Regions from separate parts of the Mesorhizobium sp. P160219 genome, predicted to be linked through region 2. Evidence: predicted binding sites of a transcription regulator. Region 2 holds the regulator's gene; each other region holds the start of a gene.
What was found. The regulator PhoB, encoded in region 2, activates phosphate uptake and scavenging genes when phosphate is short. The targets are predictions, from matches to a motif close to TGTCATNNANCTGTCAT.
Positions count from the first base shown of each region.

Region 1: the regulator PhoB is predicted to act here: its motif matches at 3,192-3,208, upstream of AC3EMP_RS08065 (ceramide glucosyltransferase).
Region 3: the regulator PhoB is predicted to act here: its motif matches at 2,610-2,626, upstream of phnC (phosphonate ABC transporter ATP-binding protein).

Region 1 is NZ_JBYNWG010000001.1:1,645,773-1,651,373, reverse strand. It holds gene AC3EMP_RS08075 (2'-deoxycytidine 5'-triphosphate deaminase) at 1-463, opposite strand, end outside; SAM riboswitch at 604-681, shown strand; gene AC3EMP_RS08070 (O-succinylhomoserine sulfhydrylase) at 739-1,929, shown strand; gene AC3EMP_RS08065 (ceramide glucosyltransferase) at 1,941-3,092, opposite strand; gene apaG (Co2+/Mg2+ efflux protein ApaG) at 3,314-3,706, shown strand; gene AC3EMP_RS08055 (Hsp33 family molecular chaperone) at 3,893-4,924, opposite strand; gene argF (ornithine carbamoyltransferase) at 5,033-5,601, opposite strand, start outside.
Region 2 is NZ_JBYNWG010000001.1:194,371-199,971, forward strand. It holds gene AC3EMP_RS00965 (ROK family protein) at 1-1,226, shown strand, start outside; gene phoB (phosphate regulon transcriptional regulator PhoB) at 1,257-1,946, opposite strand; gene phoU (phosphate signaling complex protein PhoU) at 1,963-2,667, opposite strand; gene pstB (phosphate ABC transporter ATP-binding protein PstB) at 2,708-3,532, opposite strand; gene pstA (phosphate ABC transporter permease PstA) at 3,550-4,866, opposite strand; gene pstC (phosphate ABC transporter permease subunit PstC) at 4,863-5,601, opposite strand, start outside.
Region 3 is NZ_JBYNWG010000001.1:6,603,489-6,609,089, forward strand. It holds gene AC3EMP_RS31990 (alpha-D-ribose 1-methylphosphonate 5-phosphate C-P-lyase PhnJ) at 1-267, shown strand, start outside; gene phnK (phosphonate C-P lyase system protein PhnK) at 264-1,040, shown strand; gene phnL (phosphonate C-P lyase system protein PhnL) at 1,249-1,956, shown strand; gene AC3EMP_RS32005 (DapH/DapD/GlmU-related protein) at 1,953-2,570, shown strand; gene phnC (phosphonate ABC transporter ATP-binding protein) at 2,701-3,558, shown strand; gene phnD (phosphonate ABC transporter substrate-binding protein) at 3,707-4,615, shown strand; gene phnE (phosphonate ABC transporter, permease protein PhnE) at 4,672-5,601, shown strand, end outside.

The DNA.
Region 1 (5,601 bases), 1.5 Mb from region 2:
ATCCGGCGCGTACGACGATCGGGAAGGTGCGCGGACTGACTTCGAGATAAAGCGGCCCGTGATAGCCGGGGGCGATCTTGTCGAACTCATGGCCGCGATCGGTCATCACCCGGGTGAAGATGTCGAGCCGGCCGGTCGAGCTCTTCGGGTTGGCCGAGGCCGACACGTTTGCGGGCAGCGCCAGGCGTTCGAGCAGCGGCACGATGTAGACGCAGCCGGTTTCCAGCACCGCGCCCTCGGCGAGACTGAATTCGTGCAATTTCAGCCGGTGAAGCTTGTCGGCCACCAGATGATCGGGACCCGGCAGGAAGGAGGCGCGCACGCGAAAAGCCTTGTCGCCGAGCCTGAGATCGAGGCTCGCCGGCTGCACCTGGTCGACATCGAGCGCGCGCGGCGACTTCAGCGCGCCGGACTGAAACAGCGCGGAAATGTCCTGATCGGGAAGAATGCCTGTCTGCCGCAAAAGGCTGGCTCCGCTCCAAGGTCGGTCTCTTTGTGGCAGGTTCTTGCCGCAAAACCGCTGGATATTATTGCGGAACCTGCCTGGTACAAACCTCTTAATGAAGCCGGCAATTGACGCAAGCGCAGGTGAGGTCTAAAGGGTCGTTATCCCGTGGTGATTTGGCCGGTCGGCTTGCAGCCACGTTAAACAAGTCGCTAAAGGACCGTCGGGCCGCAAGGCCATATGGACCGGTTGCGACTTTCGCGGCCGGTTTTTTTGTGTCTGGAACAAAAGCGATGAGCACCAAGAAGCGTAACTGGAAACCTCAGACCGCACTCGTGCACGGGGGAACGCTGCGTTCCCAGTTCGGCGAGACGTCCGAAGCGATGTACCTCACCCAAGGCTATGTCTACGAGACGGCGCAGGCTGCCGAGGCCCGTTTCAAGGGCGAGGAGCCGGGCTTCATCTATTCGCGCTATGCCAACCCTACCGTCGACATGTTCGAAAAGCGCATGTGCGCGCTGGAGGGTGCCGAAGATGCGCGCGCCACGGCGTCCGGCATGGCGGCGGTGACGGCAGCGCTCCTGTGCAGCGCCAAGGCCGGCGACCATATCGTTGCGGCGCGCGCGCTGTTCGGCTCCTGCCGCTGGGTGGTGGAGACGCTGGCGCCGAAATACGGCATCGAGGCAACGCTGGTCGACGGCACCGACATCGCCAACTGGGAAAAGGCGGTGCGGCCGAACACGAAACTGTTCTTCCTGGAAAGCCCGACCAATCCGACGCTGGAAGTGGTCGACATCGCAGCGGTGGCGGCGCTCGCCACCTCGATCGGCGCCAGGCTGATCGTCGACAATGTCTTTGCCACGCCCTTGCAGCAGAAGCCCTTGCAGCTCGGCGCCCATATCGTCGTCTACTCCGCGACCAAGCACATTGACGGCCAGGGACGCTGTCTCGGCGGCATCATCCTGTCGGACAAGAAATGGATCGACGAGAATTTGCACGACTATTTCCGCCACACCGGCCCGAGCCTGTCGCCGTTCAACGCCTGGACGCTGCTCAAGGGCCTGGAGACGCTGCCGGTTCGGGTGCGCCAGCAGACGGAAAGCGCGGCCAAGATCGCGGATTTCCTGGCAGGACGGCCGGAAATCGCCCGCGTCATCTATCCCGGCCGCGCCGACCACCCGCAGGCCGACATCGTCAAGAAGCAGATGACGGGCGGATCGACGCTGATCTGCCTCGACGTGAAGGGCGGCAAGCAGGCGGCCTTCGCCTTGCAGAACGCGCTCGACATCGTGCTGATCTCCAACAATCTCGGCGACGCCAAGAGCCTGATCACCCATCCGGCGACCACCACGCACAAGAACCTCAGCGACGAAGCTCGCGCCGAGCTTGGCATCGGGCCGGGAACGCTCAGGCTGTCGGTCGGTCTTGAGGATACGGACGATCTGCTGGAGGACGTTGCGCAGGCACTGAAGGCAGCCGGGTAGGCCGCGAGGCGTCACGCTCCCGACGAAGCCTCTTCCAGCTCGGCTGCCTTGGTGCCGATGATCATGGTGTTGCCGCGCCAATCGACGGCGCCGCTCAGCCAGCCGCGCGCCCAGATGGCGGGAAGCATCATGTCGCGGACCATCATCGCCGGGACCATGCGCAGCGACAGGTGCCAGCCCTTGGCCGCGGCCAGCGCGCATTCGGGAATGTAGGCCGCCGCCAGCACGGCCAACACCGTGGCCGGCAGGCTGACGCCGGCACTTGCTGCCGCCACCAGCGCCAACGCCAACGGCACGGCGACGCCGGTCAGGATCTCGGGTGCGAAAAACAGCGGGAAAGTGACGCGGCGCAACCGCGCCCAGCGCGCCTGACGCGACCAGATGTCGGCAAGTCGGCGCTGCCCCAGTGGTTGATCGAAAGGCGAGGCAACGAGATTGACGCGCAGGCCCAGTCCGTTGACCAGCTTGGTTGCAGCAGCATCCTCGGCGATCTCGGCGGCCAGCGCACGGATACCGCCACTGGTATCGAGCATCGGCTTGTTCCACAGCATGCTCTTGCCTTGGGCAAAGCCGAGACCGAGCGCCTCGCCGGCATATTGCCAGCGCGCCTGCAGCGTGTTGAGGAACGCGCATTCGACCTCGGCCCAAAAGCCATCCGGCCGAGAGCCGATCGGCGTCGAGCAGATAAGCCCGGTATTGGTCCGCCAGGCCGCCATCAGGTGCTGGACGTAATCCCTTGGCATCAGCACGTTGGAATCCGCCAGAATAACCCAATGATAGCGCGCCGCTTCCCAGCCCTTGACGCAGTTGTTGAGCTTCGGGTTGCTGCTGACGCGGTCGTCGCCGATCAGCAGCCGGGCCGGCACGTTGGGAAACAGGACGATCGCCCTGTTTATCAGTTTGACGACGGGATCGTCGGCGTGAGCGACGCAGAAGATCAGTTCGTAGCGCGGCCAGTCGAGCGAGAAGGCTCGCTGCAGCGTCTCTTGTGTGAACGGCTCCACGCCGCGCGACGGTACGACGATCGAGACCGGTGGCTGCTCGTCGGACGGCGGAGGGATAAGGCGACGCGCTTGCAGTTTCGACGAAGCAAGCAGGATGCTGGCGAGATTGGAAAGAAGCAAAGCGGAGGAAGCGAAGGCGGCTGTGAGAGCTAGTTCCATGAGATCTGGTCACTCCGGAAAGGCCGCTCGCGGCTGCTTTGTCAGTCGACAGATGGGCCTTGAGTCGCCGGCAAGGTTTGCCCACACCAACACTGTCATGTGTCACTTAAATGACATTGTTTGTCGGCACCTCCGCTTTGAGGCTGGCAGGACATGCCGTTGTGCGCGTATCAAACCGCATAGCGCGACAAATGTTCCTTGCCGCGCAACCGGAGCAGCCCATGTATCGCGCCGTCACGCGCAACATCGAAGTGCAGGTCAGACCGTTCTACCTGGAGGACCGCTCGGACCCGGCGGAGAACCGTTATGTCTGGGGCTACCAGGTGACGATCGACAACCAGTCGGACGATTTCGTGCAGCTTATGTCGCGTTACTGGCACATCACCGACGGCAGCGGCCGGATCGAGGAAGTGCGCGGCGCCGGCGTGGTCGGCGACCAGCCTGAGCTCAATCCCGGCGACAGCTATCAATACACGTCAGGCTGCCCGCTCTCGACGCCCTCCGGCTTCATGGTCGGCCACTACACCATGCGCAACAAAAAGGGCGAGACGTTCGACGTCGCTATTCCCGCGTTTTCGCTGGATCTGCCGGGGACGCGGCGGACGGTGAATTAGGGGTTTTCTCCCCATCTCTATACGGGGAGAAATGCCCGGCAGTGCAACGAGGGGCGCCGCCGGACTCATGAGGTTATCTTCCACGCACATGACGTAGGCTATGCGCGGCCATTCACCAAAGTTCGCGCTGCCCCTCATCCGCCCTTCGGGCACCTTCTCCCCGTGAACGGGGCGAAGGAAGAGATGCTACTGAGTTGCAAACTCCGCCGGGTCGAAGTCGTACTGCTTCGAGCAGAACTCGCAGGCGACGTGGATGCCGCCATCTTCGGTGCTGTCCTTGATCTCCTGCGCGGAAAACCCCTCGAGGATGCCGCGTATCTTGTCCCTTGAGCAGGAACATTGGTCGGCGACCGGCACGCCGCCGAAGACGCGCACGCCATGTTCGTGGAACAGCCTGTAGAGCAGCCGCTCGGCGCCGATGGTCGGGTCGATCAGCTCGGTCGGCTCGATGGTGCCGAGCAGCGCCACCAGCTCGCGCCACGAATTGTCGGCCGGCTCCTGCGTCACGTCACGCGGATCGCCGTCGCCGCCCGAAATGTCGGGCACGCGCATGCGCTCGGGTGACTGCGGCAGGAACTGCGCCAGGATGCCGCCGGCGCGCCACTGCTCACGAGCGCCGCCGGGACCTGGCGTCAGCAGCTTGGCCACCGACAGCCTGAGGTCGGTCGGGATCTGCTCCGACTGGCGGAAATAGGTGCGCGCGGCGTCCTCCAGCGTCTCGCCGTCGAGCTGGACGATGCCCTGATAGCGCTGCGTGTGCGCGCCCTGGTCGATGGTCAGCGCCAAAACGCCGCTGCCCAGCAGCGTCTGCTGCGAGGTCTGGCCTGCGGCCACCAGGGCCTCCAGCCGGTCGGCGTCGAAACGCGCATAGGCGCGCAATGCCGAAGGCGTGGAGAAATCCGCGACCAGCATGTCGACCGGGCCGTCGGTGCGGGTCTGCAGGATGAACTTGCCTTCGAATTTGAGCGAGGTGCCGAGCAGCACCGTCAGCACACAGGCTTCCGCGAGCAGGCGGGCGACCGGCTCGGGATAGTCGTGACGGTTGAGGATGGCGTCGAGCATCGGCCCGAGTTGCACGGTGCGGCCGCGCACGTCGAGCGGGCCGACCTCGAAGGGTACGACATGATCGTCGCCGGCATAGCCGAACTCGCCGAGTCTGGGGTGATGTTCAGTCACTTGATGCGTTTCCAACATGACAAAGCTCCAGGGCGCGGCCATGCGGCCCGGAGGGGTGCATGCGTCCAAACGCGCTTGATTTGCGTGATGGGGCGCAAATAGGCATCGCGCCGCCCCGGATCAAGCGCTTGGAGATCAAGCGCCTGGAGATCAAGCGCCCAGACACCAGGCCAAAACCGCCTTCTGGGCGTGGAGCCGGTTCTCGGCTTCGTCGAAGACAACCGAATGCGGACCGTCGATGACCTCGTCGGTGACTTCCTCGCCGCGATGCGCCGGCAGGCAGTGCATGAACAGGGCGTCGGGCTTGGCCCTCGCCATCAGCGCCGCATTGACCTGATAGGGCGAGAAGACATTGTGGCCGCGGGCGCGGTGTTCCTGGCCCATCGACACCCAGCAGTCGGTGACGATGCAGTCGGCTTGGTCGACGGCTTCCTCGGGCGAGCGGGTGAAGTGCAGCTTGCCGCCATTGCTCTTCGACCAGTCGATATGCTTTTGCGCCGGCTCGCTGCCTTCCGGCACTGCGACGTTCAGGTTGAAGCGGAACCGCGCCGAAGCTTCGAGCAGCGAATGCAGCACGTTGTTGCCGTCGCCGGTCCAGGCGATGGTCTTGCCGGCAACCGGACCGCGATGCTCCTCGAAGGTCATGATGTCGGCCATCAGCTGACAGGGATGGGTGTCGTCGGTCAGCCCGTTGATGACCGGAATCGTGGCATTCTCGG
Region 2 (5,601 bases):
GAATCCGCCACGACGATCTGCGCCGTCGCAACCGTGCCATGGTGATTTCGGCCGTGCGCCGGGCCGGCCAGCCGTCGCGGACCGAGATTGCGGCGACCACCGGCCTCAGCCACTCGACCATATCGGCAATCTCGTCTGATCTGATTCAAGAAGGCGTCCTGATTGAAGGCAAACCTGGCGAGACAGGCGCACTGAAACGCGGCCGGCCGCAGGTCGGCCTTGGCCTCAACCCGGAAGCGGCGGCGGTGATGACCGTCGTGCTGTCGCTCAATTTCCTGTCCGTCACCGTCATCGACTATGCCGGCCACGTCGTCGCCGAGGAACAGCGCCGGCTGGACACGCTGACCAAGCCGCGCGACGAGCTGATTGGCGAATGCGTAGCAATCGTCCGGCGGCGGCTTGAGGATCCCGACCTCGATGTCCAGAGCATCGCCCGCATTGCCATGGGCATCCAGGGCATCACCGATTCGCAGGCGCGCGCCATGCTGTGGTCGCCAATCACGCCACTGACCGACATTGCCTTCGCCGACATGTTGGAAGTGGAATTCGGCATTCCGGCCACCATGGAGAACGACTGCAATATGATGGCGGTGGCGCTGCAATGGCGCCAGCCCGAGCGCTACCGCGACAACTTTATCGCCATCCTCTTGTCGCACGGCATCGGCATGGGACTGGTGCTGAAAGGCGAACTGTTCACCGGCACCCATTCCTCGGGCGGCGAGTTCGGCCACATGATCCACCGTCCGGGCGGCGCGCTCTGCCGCTGCGGGCGGCGCGGCTGCGTCGAGGCCTATGCCGGAAACTACGCCATCTGGCGCAGCGCCAAAATGATGGGCGAGGATGCCGAGCCGGTCGATATCGGCGACGCTGATATGCGCGCACTCGCCGCGCGCGCCCGCGAAACCGATGGCCCGGAGCGCGAAGCCTATCGCAGGGCCGGTGAGGCGCTCGGCTTCGGCCTCGGCAGCCTGTTTGCTCTGATCGATCCGGCACCCGTCGCCATGGTCGGCGTCAGCGCCGCCGCCTTCGACCTGATCGAACCGGCATTGCGCGAAGCGATCGCCCAGACCGCCGGCGGCCAGCACTCGAAATCGATCTCCTTCGACACCGAGCCCAACGAGCTGCCGCTGATCCGCGAAGGCTGCGCCATGCGCGCGCTCGGCTTCGTCGACCAGGAGATTTTCGCGCCGGGCATTCAGGCGAAATCCGGCAAGCATGTCGCCTGAATGGCCGGCAACGGCGCGACGCGCAGCATCCTAGTCTTCCCTAATAGCGTAGCCGGCGCCGCGAATGGTACGGATGACATCCGGCATGCGGCCGTTGTTGACGGCCTTGCGCAGCCGCCCGACATGCACGTCGACGGTTCGCTCGTCTATATAGATCGTCTCGCCCCAGACATTGTCGAGCAGTTGGCTGCGCGAGAACACGCGGCCGGGATGGCGCATCATGAATTCGAGCAGCCGGAACTCGGTCGGTCCGAGCCTGATCTCGCTCTTCTTGCGGTAGACCCGGTGCGATTCTCGATCGAGCACGATGTCGCCGACCTTGAGCACGCTCGACAGCACTTCCGGCTTGGCGCGGCGCAGCAGCGCTTTCACGCGCGCCATGAACTCCGGCGTCGAGAATGGCTTGACCAGATAGTCGTCGGCACCGGTGGACAGGCCGCGCACGCGGTCGCTTTCCTCACCGCGCGCGGTCAGCATGATGATCGGCAGCCGCTCGGTTTCGGGCCGCACTCTAAGCCGCCGGCAGAGCTCGATGCCGGAAACAGCCGGCACCATCCAGTCGAGCACCAGGAGATCGGGCACGTTTTCCTGCAGGCGGATCTCGGCCTCGTCGCCGCGTGTCACCACCTCGACCTGATAGCCTTCGGATTCGAGGTTGTAGCGGAGGAGCACGCCTAGTGGCTCCTCGTCCTCCACGACCATGATGCGTGGCGCGATCATAGGCAGTTCACCCTCATCAGGCCGGCGTGGCCATCGCCGTCTCGTCCTGCTTCGGACGATTGGCGGGCAATTGCTGGCCGGTAAGCACATAATACGCATTTTCGGCGATGTTGGTGACATGATCGCCGATGCGCTCAAGATTCTTGGCGCAGAACAAGAGATGCGTGCAGGCGGTGATGTTGCGAGGGTCTTCCATCATGTAGGTCAAGAGCTCACGAAACACGGACGTGTATTTGACGTCGATGCGCTCGTCGTCATTCCTGAGTTTTGCAAGAGCTGCCGCATCGGTGGCGGCATATTCCTCGACGACGCCTTGCACCTGGATCAGCACCAGTTGCGCCATGGCATCGATGGAGTGCGAGAGGTCGCGCGGCGTGACGCTCAAGCCCACGGTGCCGACGCGTTTGGCGATGTTCTTGGCGAGATCGCCGATGCGCTCGAGGTCGCCGGCCATGCGGATCGAGCCGACCACGGCGCGCAGATCGTTGGCCATCGGCTGGCGCTTGGCGATCAGCGTGATGGCGCGGTCGTCCAGTTCGCGCTGGCGCGCATCCATGATGGCGTCGTCGGAAACGACACGCTGTGCCAGCGCATTGTCCGAATTGAGCAGCGCCCTGGTCGAGCCGCTGACCATCGAGCCTGCCAGATCGCCCATGTCGCGGATCAGCTTGCTGATCTGCCCGAGCTCTTCATCGAAGGAGGCGACGGTATGTTCACCCATGATCTTGGTCCTCGTGCCTGAAATTCACCCGCCGGAAGGTTCAGCCGAAGCGGCCGGTAATGTAATCTTGGGTGCGCTTGTCGTCGGGGTTGGTGAACATCTTGTCGGTTGCGCCCTCCTCGACGAGATAGCCGAGATGGAACATCGCCGTGCGCTGCGACACGCGCGCCGCCTGCTGCATCGAATGGGTGACGATGACGATCGTGTAGTTCTGGCGCAGTTCGTCGATCAGCTCCTCGACACGGGCGGTGGCGATCGGATCAAGCGCCGAGCAGGGCTCATCCATCAGGATCACTTCCGGCGACACGGCGATGGCGCGCGCGATGCACAGGCGCTGCTGCTGGCCGCCGGACAGGCCGGTGCCGGGCTCCTGCAGGCGGTCCTTGACCTCGTTCCAGATCGCCGCCTTCTTCAGGCTCTGCTCGACGATCTGGTCCATGTCGGACTTGCGCTTGGCCAGCCCATGGATGCGCGGGCCGTAGGCGACGTTCTCGTAGATCGACTTCGGGAACGGATTGGGTTTCTGGAACACCATGCCGACGCGTGCGCGCAGTTCGACGACATCGATGTTCTTGTCGTAGATGTCGTCTTCATCGAGCGTGATCTTGCCGGTCACCCGCGCCGAATCGATGGTGTCGTTCATGCGGTTGAGGCAGCGCAGGAAGGTCGACTTGCCGCAGCCGGACGGGCCGATCAGCGCCGTCACCTGGTTCTGGCGGACGTCGAGATTGACGTCGAACAACGCCTGCTTCTCGCCGTAGAAGACGCCGACCTTGTCGCCGCGCATCTTGATGACTTCGTTCGACTTGGCGTTCATTTTGTCGCCCACTGCATTTTCAAGGGACTGTTCGGTCATGATGTTCATACCAAATTGCCTTTTTTCTACCAGCGCCGCTCGAACCGGCGCCGAAGCACGATCGCGGTGATGTTCATGGCCATGAGGAAGACGAGCAGGATGATGATGGCGCCGGACATGCGCTCGACAAAAGCGCGCTCAGCCTCGTTTGCCCACATATAGATCTGCACCGGCAGCGCGGTCGCCGGATCGAAAGGCGTCGTCGGATAATCGGCGACGAAAGCGACCATGCCGATCAAGAGCAGCGGTGCTGTCTCGCCGAGCGCACGCGCCAGGCCGATGATGGTGCCGGTAAGGATGCCCGGAGCGGCAAGCGGCAGGATGTGGTGGAACACCATCTGCATCTTGGAGGCGCCGAGGCCGAGCGCCGCCGAGCGGATCGACGGCGGCACCGCGGCAAGGGCGGCGCGCGTGGCGATGATGATGGTCGGCAGCGTCATCAGCGTCAGCACCAGGCCGCCGACGAAGGAAGCCGAGCGCGGCATGCCGAGGAAGTTGATGAACACGGCAAGGCCGAGCAGGCCGAAGACGATCGACGGCACCGCCGCGAGATTGTTGATGTTGACCTCGATCAGGTCGGTGAAGCGGTTCTTCTTGGCGAATTCCTCGAGATAGATCGAGGCGGCGACGCCGATCGGCAGCGCCAGCAACAGCACGATCACCATCATGTAGAACGAGCCGATGATCGCCACGCCCATGCCCGACGTTTCGGGCCGGCTGGAGGCGCCATAGGTGAACAGGCCGGTGTTGAAATGCTCGGCCATCACGCCGTCGGCTTTAAGCTTGTTCATCCAGTCGATCTGCTGGTTGGACACCTTGCGGCGCGCTTCATCGACGCCGAGGTCGATCTGACCCTTGAAGGCCGAGTCGAGGTTCGCGGCAGCCAGGATGTCGACGTCACGCGTCCTGCCGATCACCGACGGATCGGCGGAGACGATGTCGCGCAGCTGGACGCGGGCGCCTTCCGACAGGAAGCCCTTGAGCTTCAGCATCATCGGCTTGTTGGCCGGATCGATGCCGAGCTTGGCCACCAGCGCGTTTTCGGCGAGCTTGGGATAGTTCGCCTTGATCAGCACGGTAGGGTCGGTGGCGCGCTTGCCGGAGGGATCGATCACCTTCTCGTCGAAGGTCACCGGCAGCGTCACGGTCGTCTGCCAGAAGGCGGTGTAGCCTTTCGAGACGATGGTGATCAGCATGATGGCCAGGAACGCCAGGCCCACCGAGATCGCAATCACGCCATAGATGCGGAACCGGCGTTCGGCGGCATAGCGCGCCTTCAGCCCGATGTCGCGGCGCGGACGCGCGACGGCACCCGCCATCGTGTCCAGGGGGATGTCGGTCATTCGTACTGCTCCCGGTACTTGCGCACGATGTAGAGGGCGACGATGTTCATCACCAGCGTCAGCGCGAACAGCGTCAGGCCGAGCGCGAAGGCGACCAGCGTCTGCGGTGAGTTGAACTCGAGATCGCCGGTCAGCTGGTTGACAATCTTGACGGTGATGGTCGTCATCGCCTCGAACGGATTGGCCGTCAGATTGGCGGCGACGCCCGCCGCCAGCACGACGATCATCGTCTCGCCGATGGCGCGCGACGCCGTCAACAGGATGGCGCCGACGATGCCGGGCAGTGCCGCCGGCAGGATCACCCGCTTGATCGTCTCGGAGCGCGTGGCACCGAGGCCGAGCGAGCCGTCACGCATTGCGCGCGGCACCGCGGTGATGATGTCGTCGGACAAAGAGGACACGACCGGGATCAGCATGACGCCCATCACCAGGCCGGCGGTGAAGATGCTCTGGCCCTGGATGAAGGGAGAGCCGCCGGTGAGGGCTGCCGAGAGGTCGCGCAGGAACGGTCCGAGCGTGACCACGGCGAAGATGCCGTAGACGATGGTCGGGATGCCGGCCAGCAGTTCAAGCGCGGGCTTGACCACCGACCGGACGCTGCGCGAGGCGTATTCGGACATGTAGACCGCCGACATCAGCCCGACCGGCACTGCGACCAGAAGCGCAACGGCGGCGATGTAGAGCGTGCCGGCCAGTAGCGGGATCAGGCCGAACTGACCCTGGCTGCCGCCGGAA
Region 3 (5,601 bases), 6.4 Mb from region 2:
CGCATCTATGCCGTGCCGCCCTTCACCGATGTCGTCAGCCTCGACTTCGAGGATCATCCCTTCGAGGTCCAGACCTTCGACCTGCCCTGTGCGCTGTGCGCGGCGGAAAATGTCTATCTCGACGAGGTCATCCTCGACGACCATGGCGACCACATGTTCGTCTGCTCCGACACCGACCATTGCGAGAAGCGGCGCGCCGAAGGACATCGCGGCCACCTTGCGGCTGAAAGCCATGTTACCGCAGGAAAGATGAGGCCAGCAGAATGACCGGCGACCCACTGCTGCGCGTCTCCGAACTGTCCAAATTCTACGGCTCGCGCGTCGGCTGCGAGAATGTCACCTTCGACCTGTGGCCGGGTGAGGTTCTGGCCGTCGTCGGCGAATCCGGCTCCGGCAAGACGACGCTGCTCAACTGCCTGTCGACGCGGCTGCTACCATCTTCTGGCACCGCCAGCTACCGCATGCGCGACGGCCAGTTCCGCGAACTCTACCGTATGAGCGAGGCCGAGTGCCGCTTCCTGATGCGCACCGACTGGGGCTTTGTTCATCAGAACCCCGCCGACGGCTTGCGCATGACGGTGTCTGCCGGCGCCAATGTCGGCGAGCGGCTAATGGCGGTCGGTGACCGCCATTACGGCAAGATCCGCGCCACTGCCGTCGACTGGCTGTCGCGCGTCGAGATCGACGAGGACCGCATCGACGACGAGCCGCGCGCCTTTTCCGGCGGCATGCGCCAGCGCCTGCAAATCGCCCGCAACCTCGTCACCGGACCGAGGCTGGTGTTCATGGACGAGCCGACCGGCGGCCTCGACGTCTCGGTGCAGGCGCGCCTGCTCGATTTGCTGCGCGGGTTGGTCACCGATCTCGGCCTGGCGGCCATCGTCGTCACCCACGATCTCGCCGTCGCCCGGCTTCTGTCGCAGCGTATGATGGTGATGAAAGACGGCCGTGTCGTCGAAAGCGGCCTGACGGATCGCGTGCTCGACGATCCCCGCGCGCCTTACACGCAATTGCTTGTTTCCTCGATTCTACAGGTGTGAAGATGGCGCCAAGGCACCCCCCTCTGGCCTGCCGGCCATCTCCCCCTCAAGGGGGGAGATCAGCAGCTTTTATGTCCCGCCCCTTCTACGATGCAGAAGAATGGCGAAGTCGAACGCGACAGCCAATCTCCCCCCTTGAGGGGGAGATGCCTGGCAAGGCAGAGGGGGGTGTTGGCCCGCGGACGAACAACGATTGGAGAACCTTCTGATGCCGACGCCCCTCGTTGTTTCCGGCGTCGCCAAAAGCTTCACCATGCATCTGCGCGACGGCATCAGATTGCCGGTTGTCGCCGGCGTCTCATTCTCGATCCGGGCCGGTGAATGCGCCGTGCTCGGCGGGCCTTCCGGCGCCGGCAAAAGCTCGATCCTGAAAATGCTCTATGGCAATTATGCCGTCGATGAAGGCCAGATCATCGTTCAGCATGAGGGCGGCCTGATCGATCTCGCCATCGCCAGCCCGCGCACGGTGCTTTCCGTGCGCCGCCAGACGATCGGCTATGTCAGCCAGTTCCTGCGCACCGTGCCGCGCGTCTCCGCGCTCGACGTGGTCGCCGAGCCGCTGGTCGAACGCGGCGAGGACCGCGAGAGCGCGCGGAAAAAAGCACGCACCTTGCTGGGGCAGCTCAATTTGCCGGAAAAGCTCTGGGCGCTGCCGCCGGCGACTTTCTCGGGCGGTGAGCAGCAGCGCGTCAATATCGCGCGCGGCTTCATCACCGAGCATCCGGTCTTGCTGCTCGACGAGCCGACAGCTTCGCTCGATTCGAAAAACCGCAACGTTGTGGTTGCGTTGATCGCCGCCAAGAAGGCCGGCGGTGTCGCCTTGCTCGGCATCTTCCATGACCCGGATGTGCGTGACGCCGTCGCCGATCGCATCATCGACGTGACCTCTTTCGCCGCCGGAAAAATCGCTGCATGAGCAGGAAACTATCGGAAGCGCCGTTGGTCCACGCCACGGCGCAGGTCGAGAACTCGACATTGGGGCGCTGGACAGAGATCGCCGACCGCAGCCGCGTGTCCGAAAGCATCCTCGGCGACTATTCCTACATCATGCAGGACTGCGTCGTCTGGTGCGCGACCATCGGCAAGTTCTCCAACATAGCCGCCGCCGTGCGCATCAACGCCACAAACCACCCGACCTGGCGGCCGACGCTGCATCACTTCACCTATCGCGCCTCCGACTATTGGGACGACGCCGAGCACGAAACAGAATTCTTCGCCCAGCGCCGCGCCAAACGCGTCTCCATCGGCCACGACACCTGGCTCGGCCACGGCTCGACCATCCTGCCCGGCGTCACCGTCGGCGATGGTGCTGCCGTAGGCGCCGGCGCTGTGGTGTCGAAGGATGTCGCGCCCTACACCATCGTTGGCGGGGTGCCAGCCAAGCCGATCCGCGAGCGTTTCGATCGCCGCACGGCCGAACGCTACCAGGCGCTCGCCTGGTGGGACTGGGACCACGCCAGGCTGCGCGCCGCGCTCGACGATTTTCGCGTACTCGAGGCAGACGCGTTCCTCGAGAAATACGGCGCCTGATCGGGTGCGACCACCCCCACTTGCCGCACGGCTGTGGAGCGTAACAAAACTGACATCGTGATGACATGGCAGGTTCATGTCGCTGCGCTAGGCGAGAACCAGACGATCAATTCAGGTCTGGAACTCTTCGATGTTATCGACCCCTGCCACGCTCGAAATCCGCGGCGTCTCGCGCCGATTTGGCAAGAACACCGCTGTCAGCGCCATCGACCTGTCGATCCCGCAGGGCCAGATGGTCGGCATCATCGGTCGTTCCGGCGCCGGCAAATCCACCCTCCTCCGCATGATCAACCGTCTCATCGACCCCAGCCAGGGATCGATTTTTTTTGACGGTGCCGAGGTCTCGCGGCTGCGTGGCTCGCCGCTGCGACGCTGGCAGCGCGACTGCGCCATGATCTTCCAGCAGTTCAACCTGGTGCCGCGCCTCGATGTGCTGACCAATGTGCTGCTCGGCCGTCTCAATCATCGCTCGACCTTTTCCAACCTGCTCGGCATGTTTACCCGCGCCGAATGCGCTGAGGCGATTGCAGCACTCGAGCGCCTCGACATCGCCCGCACCGCACTGCAGCCAGCCGGCACGCTGTCTGGCGGCCAGCAGCAGCGCGTCGCCATTGCCCGCGCCATGATGCAGCAGCCCAAGGTGCTGCTCGCCGATGAGCCGATCGCTTCGCTCGACCCGCTCAACGCCAAGGTGGTGATGGACTCGCTGCAGGACATCAACCTGCGCGAAGGCATCACCGTCGTCACCAATCTGCACACGCTGGACACCGCCCGCACCTATTGCAACCGCATCATCGGCATGGCTGCCGGCAAGATCGTCTTCGACGGTCCGCCGGAAGCGCTCAACCGCGAGGCCGTGCGCCTGGTCTATGGCGCCGACGGCAACGGCGTCGATATCTCCGAGGCCATCACCTCGACCAGCATCGCCTACAAGCAAAAGATCGCCGCATCCGCCAGCCCGCTCGAGCCCGCATTCCCCGGGTACTGATCCATGATCCCGAAAAGTGGATACCGGTTTTCGGAAAAGATCATGGACCAAAACTGAGCCGCACTGGATCGACCGCCCGCGTCAAGGGCACTTGCAAAAATCAAGAACGCTGCCGGCGCGGGGCCGGAACTTACAGGAGAGACATCAAATGTTCAGGAAGATGGTATTCGGCGCCGTTTCGGCTCTCGCCATGGCAACCAGCGCCGCGCATGCGGCCGACCTCAAGGAATTCCGCGTCGGCATCCTCGGCGGAGAGAACGAAACCGACCGCCTGCGCAACTATCAGTGCCTGGCCGATCACCTGAAGACCGAATTCGGCTTCGAAAAGGTCTCGCTGTTCCCCGCCGCCGACTATGACGGCGTCATCCAGGGCCTGCTCGGCGGCACGCTCGACTTCGCCGAACTCGGCGCTTCCGGCTACGCCAGCGTCTACATCAAGGACCCGAAGGCGGTCACCCCGGTCCTCACCACCCAGCAGACCGACGGCGCCACCGGCTATTATTCCATCGGCCTGGCGCTGAAGTCTTCGGGCATTACCGACATCAAGTCGGCCAAGGGCAAGAAGCTCGGCTACGCCGATCCGGACTCGACCTCGGGCTACCTGATCCCGCTGACCCAGATCCCGAAGGACACCGGCGCCTCGAACGACGCCTACTTCGCCTCGACCCAGTTCAATGGCGGCCATGAAAACAACATCCTCGCCGTTCGCGACGGCAAGGTCGACGTTGCGGTTGACGATTCCTCCGGCATCGGCGACTTCAAGAACGGCTACACCTCCGGCACCTTCCACAAGGTCACCGCCAAGGGCGCCGTCGACCCCAACGACTTCGTCGAAGTCTGGCGCTCGGGCCTGATCCCGAACGGCCCGCTGGTCGTGCGCACCGCGCTCGGCGACGACATGACCGCCAAGCTTGCCGCCTTCTTCACCGACCTGCCGAAGAAAGACAAGGCCTGTTTCGAAGGCGTCGAAGGCGGCGACTTCACCGGTTACGTCCCGGTCAAGCCTGACTTCTACAACGTCATCGTCGAAGCCCGTAAGGCAGCCATCGGCGGCTGACGGCAAAATCAGAAAGGGCGACGTGAAAAACGCCGCCCTTTTTGCATGTCCCGATCATGACCATCTCAGCAACAGCCCGCTCCAACGCGACCCTGCAGGTAGCCAACGCTTGGCAGCGCCAGATATCGTTGCGGCGGCTTTATACCATCCTCGGCATCGGCCTGCTGCTGGCGGCGACGCTGTCGAGCATGTGGTTCGCCGACGAGGCCAATGCCGGTCACTTCTGGGACCGGCTGCCGCATATATTCGACTTCCTCAGCTGGCTGATCCCGAAGGACTGGAACGACGTCTGGCGGGCGCTGTTCGACATCGCCTCGCCGCATGACACCGGCACCCAGGAGTTCAACTTCCCGCTCGGCCGCGTCTATGTCTGGGGCGGCTTCTACATCCCCGAATATTTCGAGCTGATGCTGACCACACTCAACGTGGCGCTGGTCTCGACTTTCATCGGTTTCATCTTCGCCGTGCCGTTTTCGTTCATCGCCGCGCGCAACCTGACGCCGCATCCGGCGCTGCGGCTCGTCGTCAAGCGCTTCATGGAATTGCTGCGCGCCTTTCCCGAAATCGTCATTGCCGGCCTGTTCGCCGCCATTGTCTCGACCGGGCCGATCGCAGCCATCATCGCCATCGGCCTGCATTCGATCGGCGCGCTCGGCAAGCTGTTCTATGAAATCAACGAGAACATCGACATGCGCGCCGAAGAGGGCCTGAGAGCGGTCGGCGGCAACTGGTTCGAGCGCGTGCGCTTCGCCGACCTGCCGCAGGTGCTGCCCAATTTCATGTCCTACACATTGCTGCGCGTCGAGATCAACGTGCGGGCCTCGACCATTATCGGCGCCGTCGGCGGCGGCGGTATCGGCGAGGAACTGAAGCTCTCGATATCGCGCGGTTTCGGCGCCAAGACGGTGGCGTTGGTGCTGCTGTTGTTCACGACGATCTTCATCGTCGACCAGTTCTCCGCCTGGCTGCGCCGCAAGCTGGTCGGC